Regions from separate parts of the Pseudoalteromonas sp. KS88 genome, predicted to be linked through region 1. Evidence: predicted binding sites of a transcription regulator. Region 1 holds the regulator's gene; each other region holds the start of a gene.
What was found. Region 1 encodes LexA, which represses DNA repair genes until DNA is damaged. Its sites were predicted from a motif close to TACTGTATNNNNATACAGTA; they were not measured.

Region 1 (3,302 bases):
ACATCAAAGTCTGCCTCAGACTTGGCCTCTACTACGACGGGCATAAAACCGTGGTCCTTGCCGCAAAGTTCAGCGCATTGACCTCGGTAAATACCCTCTTCATTAATTCGGGTCCATGTCTCATTGATAAAGCCTGGATTAGCATCCTTCTTAACAGCAAAGTCAGGCACCCACCATGAATGAATAACGTCATCAGAGGTCATTAAAAAACGAATTTTTTTGTTAATTGGTAGCACTAAAGGTTTATCAACCTCAAGTAGATAGGTATCCGTTTTTTCAGCTTGATTTGCAATTTGGTCACTTGGTGTTGAAAGAATAGAATAAAAATCAACATCCTCTCCCATGTATTCATAATGCCATTTCCACTGCGACCCCGTCACTTTGATAGTGATGTCAGCTTTGCTGGCATCCTCCATTGCGATTAAAGTTTTAGTAGCTGGTACTGCCATGGCTATAAGAATGACAAAGGGAATTGCCGTCCAAAGTATTTCGACTTTTGTACTTTCATGAAATTGGGCAGGTACCGCCCCTTTCGATTTACGATGATGTATTAATGCCCAAAACATAACGGCAAATACAATCACCCCAATCACACAACATATTATAAAAATTGTCATGTGCAGTTGATAAACATTATTACTTATATCGGTTACACCTTCGCGCATATTAAATTGGCTGTTTGCCAATAATTGCTGCGGAAGCATTAGTAATATAAGCCACAAGGTAGAGCTCAATTTACCCATGTGACAGCTCCTTTTGATGCTATTGCAAGACGCAAAGCGAAGAGGCGGCACTGCTTTATTCGCGCCAATTCGTTATTTTTTATTGTTACTGATGCTATTTATGTCTTTTGACGCCATAGGGCAAAAAGATCACTAATTAACACAGCGTATTAACCAATTAGTTAAAAAATAAACAATTAGCAAGTTTTAAGGTAAATAAAATTCTATTTTGGTGCAAAAATAACAATGTTAAATCAGGGCGTTATTTTGTTTTTGGGAAATAGTGTAAGGGCTTAAAACTAGCGGATAACGAGCTATGATAAGGGATAAGACGCTACATAGAAGTGTAAGATACAGTAGCTAAAGTTGTAAAAAAAATAAAAGCACCAAATTTCACTTATTTGGTGCACTGAGCATAAAACTTAATAAGGCAGTAACTATCTGGGCAAGCGTAATGTTTATCATTGGCTTGAGTAGTAAAAACAGCTCTTACATCCAATCAGCGTTACGAATCACGCCAACTGCCAGCCCTTCAATATTAAATGATTCATGTTCAAGATCGACCTCAATTGCAGAGAACTCTTCGTTTTCGGCGTGCAATAAAACTTTACGTCCGGCTTTTTCGAGCCGTTTTACAGTCACGTCTTCATCAACACGCGCAACAACTACTTGGCCGTTTTCAGCCACTTGCGTTTTATGTACGGCAAGCAAATCACCATCCATAATACCAATGTCTTTCATACTCATACCTTGTACACGCAATAAAAAATCAGCGGCTGGCTTGAACATTAAAGGGTCAATCTGACAATGGCTTTCAACATGCTGTTGTGCAAGTATTGGTTCACCAGCTGCGACTCGGCCAATGAGTGGTAATCCAAGTTGCTCGGGTTCATCCTCTTCTACCAGCTGAATACCACGGCTTGCACCTGGCTTCATTTTAATAACACCTTTTTTAGCCAGTGCTTTTAAATGCTCTTCAGCAGCGTTTGCGCTTTTGAAACCTAAAGTTTGCGCAATCTCAGCACGCGTAGGCGGCATACCAGTATCTTTGATAAACACTTTGATTAATTCAAGAATTTGAGCTTGACGATTCGTTAATGGGCGCATACAACTGGTTTTCCATACAGTACATTTAACTGTGAGTATATACAGTTATTTGAAAATCGCAAATTTTAAATTAGTTACCTTTAGCCCTTCTTTTTTACCATCTAGTACTTAACAATAAAGTGGCGCTATTTAAACCATCATCAGATTTAAAAGATGCGCCTAAACCAAACTTTAACGCTATATGCTCATTAAACCAGTACTGTGTTTGCAACTCATAGTTATCCGTATTATTGCCATGGTCACGAACATTAGCGACCAAAGCAACTGACCAATCTTGATTTATATAATACGCTACCCGCCCTTGAACATACCGATAGCGCCCAACTAACTGCTTAGCTTGTAGATCCCAGCCTTTATTATTCGTTAAGCTGGTCCAACGCACATACGGCGCATAACTCCATTCAACCGACGTTACATTGTCTTTTAAATAATAGCCTCTCCCTTGAAAATAGTTGTAAAAAGCAGTTAAGCCTATTTGTAGTTGATCATTTACCTGGTTTCCAATTGAGGCCGTCACTAAAGAGCTGTCTGATTGCCAATGGCCGCCATCATCATCAACATGCCGCAAGCCAGCCGCTAAAATTAAGCCATGTTGCCAATAATAAGTCGCATCACTGGTAATATAATAAAGGTTGTCATTCGCAAAGCCACCTAACGCAATATTGTTCACTCGGTGCAAGTGACTTTTTAGCTCTTGAGGACCAGATAAGGCGGTTAAGTCATCACTAAAATAACGGTATCTCGCACCTAAAAATGCTTTATCGAAGCCACTTAAATCAGTGAACCCGAGATCAACCTGATGATTAATATCTGCATAGCTGGATAACGATAAACAGCTAATTAACAGCATTATTCCTTTTTTCATCTTGCGTTCCTAAAATGTAACATTAGGTATATTTTAGCTATTTAGATGATCTTAACTGTAGGAAAGTGTACAAAAGTGTAGACTGGTTTTAAATTTTTAATTGAGGATATTCCATGGCTATTTGGTATCACCCAATCACTCTAGCGCAGTGTAAACAACTTGATGAAGGCATTAATGGCCAAGGCACGTTAATGAAAACAATGGGTATAGAAATCACTGAGATTGGCGACGACTATTTAGTAGCAACTATGCCTGCAATACCTGGACACCACAATCCCATTGGAATGGTTCATGGCGGAGCAAATGTTGTGCTTGCAGAAACAGTTGCCAGTTATGCTGCTAATTTTGTTATAGATTTCACAAAATTTTACTGTGTTGGCCAAGAAATAAATGCAAACCATTTAAAAGCATCGCGCAATGGCATGCTTACAGCAGTTGCAAAACCTATACACATAGGCAAACGGACATCGGTATGGGAAATTAAAATAACAAACAGTCGAGGCGAGCTGTGCTGCGTATCAAGAATGACCGCAGCAGTGGTTGAGCGTAAAAATTAACTTTCCATCGGATAAATCGTTATCTCAACGCCTGCACCAATAGCAGATATT
Region 2 (3,302 bases), on a different contig from region 1:
TATGTTTATAGTGACAGCGCCTGAAAAGTTCGTAGACCTCAAGAAGTTTATCAGTGATAAAAACTATGAAGAGGTTCGCCTGTGTGCTCATTCCCTCAAGGGGCTATCTGGTGAAGTAGGGGCGAAAAGCTTAAGACAACATTTTGCAGAAATAGAAGTACAAGCTAAAGATAAGCAATTGAACGTTGATAAGCAGTTGGAACTTATTGAAGAGCAATTACCAAAACTGATAGCTCAAATGGGTCAATATTTATAAATATTTTAACAGTAATAGTTTAACTTTTGTTAAGGGAGCTTTTAAATGCGCGAGAAGAGTTTTAAACATGGATGATGCAATTAGGGAACGTATAATTCGCGTTTGTGATAAAAAAATAGATGCAAAAGGGTACAATGTTGGCTTGTCTTTTTATGCCTTCTTTGCCAATAAAAACAATGAACCAGAGTTATTAATGCAAGTTGCTACTTGGTGGATTGAAACGCATCAATTAGATCACTTCGTTAAAGCGCAGAAAATTAAAGATATGATGATCCAGCGACTATAATCGAAATTACATAGAGAATACAGCCAAGTCACTTCAAGGTAAGAGCGTCGTTGGAATTAAAAGTGATTTAGGCAAGGCATAGATTGCAAATAATAGTGGTTTTATTGTTAGAATCAATACGCAGTATAATCCGCTTTTAAACTAACCCGTAGGGCGTTTACAGGCACTTACTATCAGTGTTGTTACATCTCAAAAGGGACTGCCCTTGTTGCAAAGTAACGCCTTGATATTGAACCTTTGTGCGACACTAAATTTTTATTTTGAGGTGACTTGGGTATAGAGGAGCAGATGATTGCTCCAGGCGCTTTGTATTGCTCAACCGTTAAGGTACTTTTTAAGCATTCATGTGGCATTTTTTATATTTTTTGCCGCTGCCACATGGGCAAGTATCGTTCCGGCCAATATGCGTTTCAGTGGTTGGAAATATTTCTCCATCCAAATATTTCCAGACATTTTCTTCTTTTATAAATCGCGATTTTTCATGTAGCTTGCAAAATAGGTCTTTATAAAAATAGCTCGCACAAAACTCTACTATGCCGTTATATTCATTGTGATCAGACATCACGATCTCAAGATTAATAAACCGAGAACTAATTGCAAATTCAGCAATGTCATTAAGTGGATTTTCTTGTTGCTTTTCATTTGCATAGGTTTGGTATATGTACTCAGCATTTTTAATGGCATAAGCAGTATAGCGAGATCGCATAAGTTGTTCAGGCGTTGTTGCATAAGCTGTACCCAAGTGCAATTTTTCACAGCATTGGGCATAACTCTTTTTACTATTACATAAACACGGAAGGTCTGAGAGTGAGGCCATGTTATTTACCCAGTCTAAAATGGGTAGCATAACAGTTTATTGCGACAACGCTAACTCTTCTGATGACTCATTGTTTGTAAAGCAATATAGCTTGGCTGAAGCATGTTCTAAGTTAAGTGATAAATCAGCCAACTGATTGCCTTTTACGATATCTGTCCAAGTTATCACAGCTGCAAAGTTACCGTTATGAAGAGCAGAGTTAAGCACATACTCCAAATTCACCAAGTGTTTTTGCCTGATCACAAGCAGTTTAGATGTGTCGATTGAGCATGAATCTAATAATGCTTTACTCGGCACGTGGTCGGGTGCAATTAATAGTGTCCATGCATTTTGACTATTGTAATGATGAAGCACTTTCAATAATTCGAAGGTTGCTGAAATTTCGTCTTCAATCTGGATTACATTGACAGATGAACTGAGGTTATCTTGTTGGTAGCTTTTAACAGTTCTTAAGGTAATTGGCTGTAACATAACGGTCACTCACTGGTTGTTTATACAGTATTTGTATACAGTAGTTTATACAGTTGTTGTGTGCAAGCATTATTTGTTATTTTTTGAACGATTGTTAGCTTTAAATTACCTACTTTCTAAAATTAAAATTTTAAATTGTTTAAAAACAGTGGTTTATGTTTCTGTTGAAATTAGCCTGTTCGCTGGAGCCGATTAGGGAGTAGAGGGGATCAAATGATTAAACTGCTGTTGATGTATTTGCTCATACAGTGTTGCGGCATAACATTTAGCATCTTGATAGCGTTTAGTTGATAAATGCTTTCTTAAATCAGCTAATGCGGTAGTGGCTGGTTCATAACCTTGGCTACTTGCGAGACTGAGCCATACAGCGCCATGGAATACGCTTTGCGGTACGCCTTGGCCTTTTATGAAGAACAAGCCTAAATAAAACTGTGCACGTTGGTTACCTGCCATAGCGGCCAGTCTCATCCATTTTGCTGCAAGCGGAGGTTGATCGTTTTTTAAATAATACAGTGCTTTTGTAACTACATTGTCAGGCGTTTCAGTATTGCCTTCATTGTGCTCTGTTTTACTCGGTTGAGTAATAAACGCCAATACATTATCTAATTGCTGCTCAAGGTCAAGTCCACTTGGAGATGTATCTGTCATAATACCACGCATATTATTGTTTTCATTCACAGCCTAAGTTTAGTCTAATCAAAGGTAATTTGTCCTGTTATTCCATAAATCTATGGTAAAATTACGCAATTATTCACTCGTTTAATGAAAAAATACTTATGCTTGAAGCCATTTTTAAAATAAGAGCGCAAAATTCATCCATTCGGCGCGAATGTATTGCCGGTGTAACTACCTTTATCACCATGGTGTATATTGTTTTTGTGAACCCCGCTATGCTTGCTGAAGCTGGAATGGATCAAGGCGCGGCGTTTGTTGCGACCTGTATCGCTGCAGCGATAGGGTGTTTTATTATGGGGTTTTGGGCAAATTACCCATTAGCATTAGCACCAGGAATGGGGTTAAATGCATTTTTTACCTATGGAGTCGTTTTAGGTATGGGGTATACATGGCAAGCTGCGCTTGGTGCGGTGTTTATGTCGGGGTGTATCTTTTTACTATTGAGTTTGTTTAAGGTCAGAGAGTGGATTATTAATGCGATTCCGTTGGTGCTCAAACAAGCTATTGCGACGGGAATTGGTGCATTTTTAGCGCTTATTGCACTAAAAAATGCAGGAATTATTGTTGCAAGCCCGGCGACATTTGTTCAATTAGGTGATATCACCGAAGCAGGACCTTTACTCGCAATTTTTAGTTTTTTCATCATAGCAGCGTTGCTTTATAGAGACTTTAAAAGTGGTGTGCTGATTAGCATATTAGCAGTGACTTTAATTGCGCTTGGCTTTGGCTTAGTTGAGTATCAAGGTGTTGTGTCAATGCCGCCTTCGATTGTTCCTACCTTTATGCAATTAGACTTC
Region 3 (3,302 bases), on a different contig from region 1:
TTTACCGCTGTTTTGCTGTATAGCTACAATAGCAAGCGCAAAATGTATGCTTGCTTAATTTAGCTATTTTTTAATGTGGTTAAGATTTCAAGCGCTTTGTGTCTATCTTGGCTGTGGTATAGATCATTGGTAAAAATAAACTCATCGACCCCAAGCTCTTTTATTATCATCTCAAGCTTATGTTTAATGGTCGCTGGGCCGCCAACAACTGATAAACCTAAAAAGTTATCAACCTGTGCTTGCTCTTGCTCATTCCAAAGCTCATCCATACTCGTAACCGGAGGCTTTAACCAAAGAGCATGGCCGCGTAATAGTGCCAGCACTCGTTGTTTTGACGTGGTTGCTAAGTGTTGTGCTTGTTGATCTGTATCTGCTGCTACAACAGGTAACCCCAGCATGACATAGGGTTTGTCTAATACATCAGATGGTTTAAATTCGCGACGGTACAAGGTGATTGCATCGTATAAAAAGCGCGGCGCAAAGTGGCCTGCAAAAACATAAGGCAGGCCTTTTTCAGCTGCCAATTGGGCGCTATATAAACTAGAGCCAAGCAACAAAATGGGCACATTAGTGTTTTCGCCAGGTATTGCGCGTACTGGGGAGCCACCATCATTTGGGCCTAGTAATGATTGCAGCTCGGTAACTTCATCGGCAAAATTCTCAGCTCTGCGCTCATCACGTCTAAGTGCTCGGCTTGTTATATGGTCGCTACCAGGGGCACGACCTAAACCCAAATCAATACGCCCGGGGTAAAGGCTTTCCAATGTACCAAACTGTTCTGCCACGATAAGCGGTGGGTGGTTGGGTAACATTACGCCACCAGCACCAACACGGATATTACGTGTTTGCCCAGCGATATGCCCGATTAATACCGATGTTGCTGCACATACAATACCCGGCATATTGTGATGCTCAGCCATCCAAAAGCGATTAAAACCTAACTCATCTGCTTTTTGTGCATACGCAACACTGTTTGCCAGTGTTTGCGAGACTGTTTCATGCTCTTTCATTGGGCTAAGCTCTAACAATGAAAAGTGCATATTGTTAAGTACGCTCATAACACGCTCTATTTATATTCAATGTAAATGTAAAGTGGTGCCGTAACTTTATTTTTCAAATGCCGTTAAGGCATTTGATTGGTGCTGTTTTTCGACTTTAAAACCATCAGCTGTTATGCCTTGTTTCCAATAGGCTGAACACAATATTCTCGCGTTCAATCGTAAAGCGTTCACGTACGAGGGGGTTTATTTCACGCACCAATGAAGACTCAAGATGAACAATATCGGCTTGATATGACTTTGGCCTAATTGAGTGCTCACGGCATTAATTAAATCAGTGCTTGGTTGCTCGCTAACAAACTAATTAACGTGGTAGTTATTTTTGATTGTAGCTAAGTCAGTAATACCCTGCTTATCAGGTACATGAACGGTAGCACTGGCTGGTAACTCAGAGCTACCGTGTGACTGTACGAACGTGCCGATGAAAACGACAAACGTTGTTTTTTCTCGTTTACCGCTGCGGGTGAGCAGGATCAAAACCAAACTAATAATTTTTTGCATACAGCTAACACTATGATCAGCAATATAAAACATGAGTAAAATAGATCGTTTGCGCTTGGCATACTGATCTAACCCTTGGCATTTTAACTTGCCAAGTACTATACTGTACAAATATACAGTTAAGTGTGTTTTAGTATGCGTGTTATCCCTATTTATATCGAAGCTGGCGTGTGTGGATTTGAATCTCCTGCAGCGCAATACAAAGAATTAGGCTTATCGCTTGATCAATTATTAATAAAACACCCAGATGCTACGTTTATCGGTGTTGCCTCTGGGGAGTCAATGCAAGGCGTGGGTATTTTTGATGGCGATTTACTGTTAGTTGACAGAGCTGAAGACGCTAAAAATGGCGATGTGATTGTGGCCAATTTAAATGGCCTATTTGTGTGTAAATTACTTGATAGAACTAACGCACAGTTATTGTCAGCATCTCCTGCCTATGGGCCTGTTCAGCTTTCAGCCAGTGATGAGTTTCAATTAGAAGGCGTGGTCACGCGCTCAATTCGCCTACACCGTTTAAGCCCTGAGTTACACCAATGTATGCCCTAGTTGATGCAGTATCATTTTATGCCAGTGCCGAAAAAGTATATGACCCAGCTATCCGTACTAAACCCGTTGTGGTGCTGACTAACAACGATGGCTGTATTTGCGCTGTATGCCCTATTGCGCGTAAATTAAATATTCCTAAGTTTCAGCCCTACTTTAAAGTAAAACACTTACTTGCTAAGCATAACGTGATTGTTCGTTCATCTAACTATGAGTTATACGCTGATTTGAGCGATAAAATGATGAATGTAATAAGCCGCTTTTGTGACAATCAGCACATTTATAGTATTGATGAATCGTTTTTATGCTTTAACGGTTTTACACCCTTAATAAGTGATTGGCATCACTATGGACATCAGATCCGCCGTACCGTGTGGCAAGAAACCAAGCTTCCTGTAGGAGTTGGGTTTGGCCCAACCCCTACTTTAGCAAAAGCAGCCAATCATGCAGCTAAAAAGCTTAGTGGCTTTAATGGTGTTGCCGTTATTGATGATGAAAGCGCACGCAAACACGTACTAGGCATGATGGATGTAAGCGATGTATGGGGTGTGGGTAAACGGATTGCAAAAAAATTAAAATTAATGAATATACATTCAGCGCTTGATTTGGCGCAGCAAGAACCTCGGCGTATAAAAAGACAATTTAGTGTCGTACTTGAGCGCACCGTTAACGAGCTTAACGGAGTAACTTGTTTGAGCTGGGATGAAGTACGTCAAGATAAACGCGAAATATTTTCGACTCGCAGTTTTGGTAAGCGGTTAACTGATCCAATAGCATTAAAAACAGCATTAGTAAGCCACTGCGTTACTGTTGGGAAAAAGCTTCGCCAACAACGCTCTGTCACTCAAAGGCTTTTATTGTTTGTTGCAAGCTCCGCACACGAACAAATCTACTATAAAAAGTCTTTAGTCTATGACTTTGCAACCCCAAGCTCCGATAGTTGCGTATTAGCCAGTGCTGTTAATCAGTTATTTGATCAACTCTATCAACCTGGCATACAGTTTTATAAGTGTGGTGTGGGAGCGTTAGAGTTAAGCTCTGTACAATTTCAACAACCAGATTTATTTGCTGTGTCAAAAGATAATAGCAAGCTTATGCAATGCTTAGATACTATAAACAAACGTTACGGCAGTAATACATTATCATTGGCAAGCCAACAACAAACACAGTCATGGCATATGCAACGCGAGTACTTAT
Region 4 (3,302 bases), on a different contig from region 1:
TTTAGCTCAAACTAAGCAGTGCAATCAGCATACCTATATTATGGTAAGCACATTTTATATCTTTGTTACGGCTTGATAACAATAAGTTCATGGATTGAGCTCGCATCTATTATATTTCGCTCGTACAGCCTATTAATAAAGCTCACTCTATGCGTACCTTCAATCAGGTGGTACGGATGCCCAAGTCTTCGGCCACCTAATTCACAACCAAATATATGATCAATAATAACAGGACAGAAGCTCCACTTTTTATTTTCTATACAGTATTTTAGTTCTGGATAAGCGAGACTGCTTGTATTCTTTAAATAATCATCCACTTGGGAGTACCAGAAATCGAGTGGTTTATTATCACAATAACGCACCTCGTTATAAATCTGTTCAGCTGTGAATGAAACTCTTTCCAACCTGTGATTATTGATATTAAATTCTGGGAAGTTGTAATTAAACCTATCGAAGTGCTCTAAACAAACAGAGCTAAGAAAATCGCGATCAATTGTTCTAGCAAAATCACCAATTTTAATTAAATAAGAGTTCCATCCTGAGTCATTACTATAAAGAGTATCAGACATTTTTAAAATACTAGGAAGCATTATTTTATCCTCAGAAATGAACCTGAATAAAGATTTAAGTGGCTAAAAGCAGCCACCGTACGTAATAGTTTATTTTACTTACTTTCTAATTTAATCAGTTCGTTTAACTGATTTAACTTTGACACTGACACTTTGAATCGTTTTGCTTTTATTAACCATCATTAAATGGCGAATTTTAACTACTTCAAGAAGATGATCTTTTGGAACTTCACCAGAATTTGCATAACTTTCATCATTTCCTTCGGCCCAAGCAAAAGGATCAATTTCATCACCTACTTGTAAGGCTATAAAAGGTGATGTTGAACAAAAGCCTGCTATTGGATCATTAATAAACGACTCCAAATAAACCTCAATACGATATTCTGTTGGGTATTTCATATTTTTATCCTTTATTATTTCTCTATATGTAATGATCTTATGTAAACATTAAACATAAGCTGCTACCAGTAAATTCTACTAAAAGTATAAGTATGCATATTGCAATAAAATTTAGCCTGTATGTGAAAACTCTGCACAAGGCTTATGTAGCCTAATACTTCTGGTAACCACTCCTTCTAAGCAGAAATCATCTTCAGGTGATATATATACTGGTGCATAGTCATCTGATGCAGACATCAACAAACGATTTTCTTTATGGATTATTTTACAAACAAAGCAGCCATTGTAAGTGGCAACCACAATATCACCTGTACTTACATCAACAGCACGATCAACAATTAACAAGTCGCCATCGAATATCCCTACCCCCTGCATAGATTGCCCCGACGCTAAACCTATAAAGGTAGCATCAGGATGCTTAATAAGTAGCTCATCCAAAGTTAAGCCCAGCTCTTTATATTGCGCTGCCGGCGATTCAAAACCAGTAATACCCGCCTCAATATAAATAGGAATAACAAACATACACACACCAAAATAAAGCACTGTTTATTTATACAGTATAAGTCTAATAAGCGAGTTTGGAAAGGTAAACTAGCTTACTGAGGAAAGTGAGGTTTTTGATTAAGATTTTCTAATGGGTTGTTTATATTGAGTTTTACTGATAACTTAAATACTCGATTTGTAACAAGCGCCCTAACCGTTTGATTTTATTGAATTGTAAAAATGATAAAAATTGCAAAATTAACTGTATATAAAATCAGTTAATTGCATTTATAATGTATAAATTACAATAACTTAACTCGATATAGCGTCACATCATGGGGTGGCAGGGGTCGAGAGTTCGAATCTCTCCATACCGACCATCTTTCCTCCTTAATATCTTTCACTTACACAAAAAATCAAGTTTTCTCATAAACTCCGTTTGTATCATATTTGTATTATTAATTTTCAAAATGACTTTTAGTTCAAATTTTAGGTATGAGAATTATTAATGTCCTCCAACACCAGCAAATCTATTTTCCTCAAATTATCAACATAACTTGCATATGATGAACCTTAGAGCCCATGAGCTATAACACTTTCTAAAGCCAATGAAAGAGCACAAGCAACCTATCACATTCACCGATAGAGAAGTTAACTATATGCTGTATTAGGGTAACGGTAGTGGCAAAAAAATAGTCTGATTCTTTTCTAACTACACCCTACTCTTTCCAACTGACACACATGGCCTCAGGTATAGCTAGGCTCAAGCAAGAATGGTTTAACTTAATGCGTAGGTTTTAAATATAAAACGACCTTAGAGATCACTTCACAGGAAATAGGGTATTTTAGGACGATGCTACTTAAGTGTATCTCGAGTAAGTTTCTCTTAATTGCTTGACTAATTATTACACTATTGTAAGTTGTTAATACATTAAAGATTAAGTAAAAGGATTTACTCATGCCTGGTGCATTCGCACATATAACAGCTGCTAATTTAGCAACTGATAATAACGCCCTTTCAAGAATGAATATTCCAAAACAAGCAAAATTAATTTTAAGCACAAACCAGAAATATATTGAATTAGGTTGCGTGTCACCGGATTATCCTTATCTCGCTGTTGGCCATTCAGAACAAAATAAATGGGCTGATTTAATGCATTATCAAGGTACAGGTGATGTAATTAAAGAAGCTGTAAAATATTGTAAAGTTCTTGAAGGGCATGCGAAGGAGAAGTGCTTTGCATGGCTTTGTGGCTATATGTCACATGTTGCAGCTGATATAACTATACATCCTGTAGTCGAACTAAAAGTTGGTCTATATGAACATAACCAGGCCGCACACAGAACATGCGAAATGAATCAAGACTCGTTTATTTGGCCCAGATTAAATCTTGGGGAAATTGGCCTGGCTGATCGAGTTGAGCAAAACATTGGTTCATGTACAAATCAAGGTAATTGCCTCGATGATGATATAAAGAAAATTTGGGGTCACGCTTTAACTAGTATACATAGTGAATATGCTTATTCGACCGCACCAAATTTCGATATTTGGCATAGCGGTTTTCAATTAGTTGTAAATAATGCTGAAGAAGGCTACAGGCTTTTCCCTTGGGCGAGACACGTTGCAGCTGAGAATGGCCTTCTTTACCCTAGACAAGATGAAATTGACTATAGCTTTATAGAAAAACTTAATACTCCTAAAGGAGTGATGCACTATAATGAAATATTTGACTTAGCAATTGAAAATATTAAATATTTTATAACTATCATTGCAAATGCTGTTTTTAATGATGAACAATGCACCCAGATTTACAATTGGAACTTGGACAACGGCAAAGACGAAAATGGAAA

Region 2: the regulator LexA is predicted to act here: its motif matches at 1,841-1,860, upstream of C7Y70_RS07640 (SulA-like leucine-rich domain-containing protein).
Region 3: the regulator LexA is predicted to act here: its motif matches at 1,661-1,680, upstream of umuD (translesion error-prone DNA polymerase V autoproteolytic subunit).
Region 4: the regulator LexA is predicted to act here: its motif matches at 1,509-1,528, upstream of C7Y70_RS12960 (S24 family peptidase).

What each region holds. Positions count from the first base shown of each region.
Region 1 is NZ_PYHV01000020.1:66,577-69,878, forward strand. It holds gene coxB (cytochrome c oxidase subunit II) at 1-743, opposite strand, end outside; gene lexA (transcriptional repressor LexA) at 1,212-1,829, opposite strand; gene C7Y70_RS14235 (hypothetical protein) at 1,924-2,694, opposite strand; gene C7Y70_RS14240 (PaaI family thioesterase) at 2,808-3,251, shown strand; gene C7Y70_RS14245 (hypothetical protein) at 3,248-3,302, opposite strand, start outside.
Region 2 is NZ_PYHV01000012.1:42,704-46,005, reverse strand. It holds gene C7Y70_RS07655 (response regulator) at 1-256, shown strand, start outside; gene C7Y70_RS07650 (DUF6500 family protein) at 324-542, shown strand; gene C7Y70_RS07645 (YchJ family protein) at 877-1,359, opposite strand; gene C7Y70_RS07640 (SulA-like leucine-rich domain-containing protein) at 1,396-1,830, opposite strand; gene C7Y70_RS07635 (SEL1-like repeat protein) at 2,023-2,478, opposite strand; gene C7Y70_RS07630 (NCS2 family permease) at 2,607-3,302, shown strand, end outside.
Region 3 is NZ_PYHV01000007.1:246,941-250,242, forward strand. It holds gene C7Y70_RS04590 (LLM class flavin-dependent oxidoreductase) at 60-1,058, opposite strand; gene C7Y70_RS04595 (hypothetical protein) at 1,359-1,559, opposite strand; gene umuD (translesion error-prone DNA polymerase V autoproteolytic subunit) at 1,695-2,108, shown strand; gene C7Y70_RS04605 (Y-family DNA polymerase) at 2,096-3,302, shown strand, end outside.
Region 4 is NZ_PYHV01000019.1:166,422-169,723, reverse strand. It holds gene C7Y70_RS12970 (hypothetical protein) at 66-590, opposite strand; gene C7Y70_RS12965 (hypothetical protein) at 681-968, opposite strand; gene C7Y70_RS12960 (S24 family peptidase) at 1,080-1,490, opposite strand; gene C7Y70_RS12955 (zinc dependent phospholipase C family protein) at 2,410-3,302, shown strand, end outside.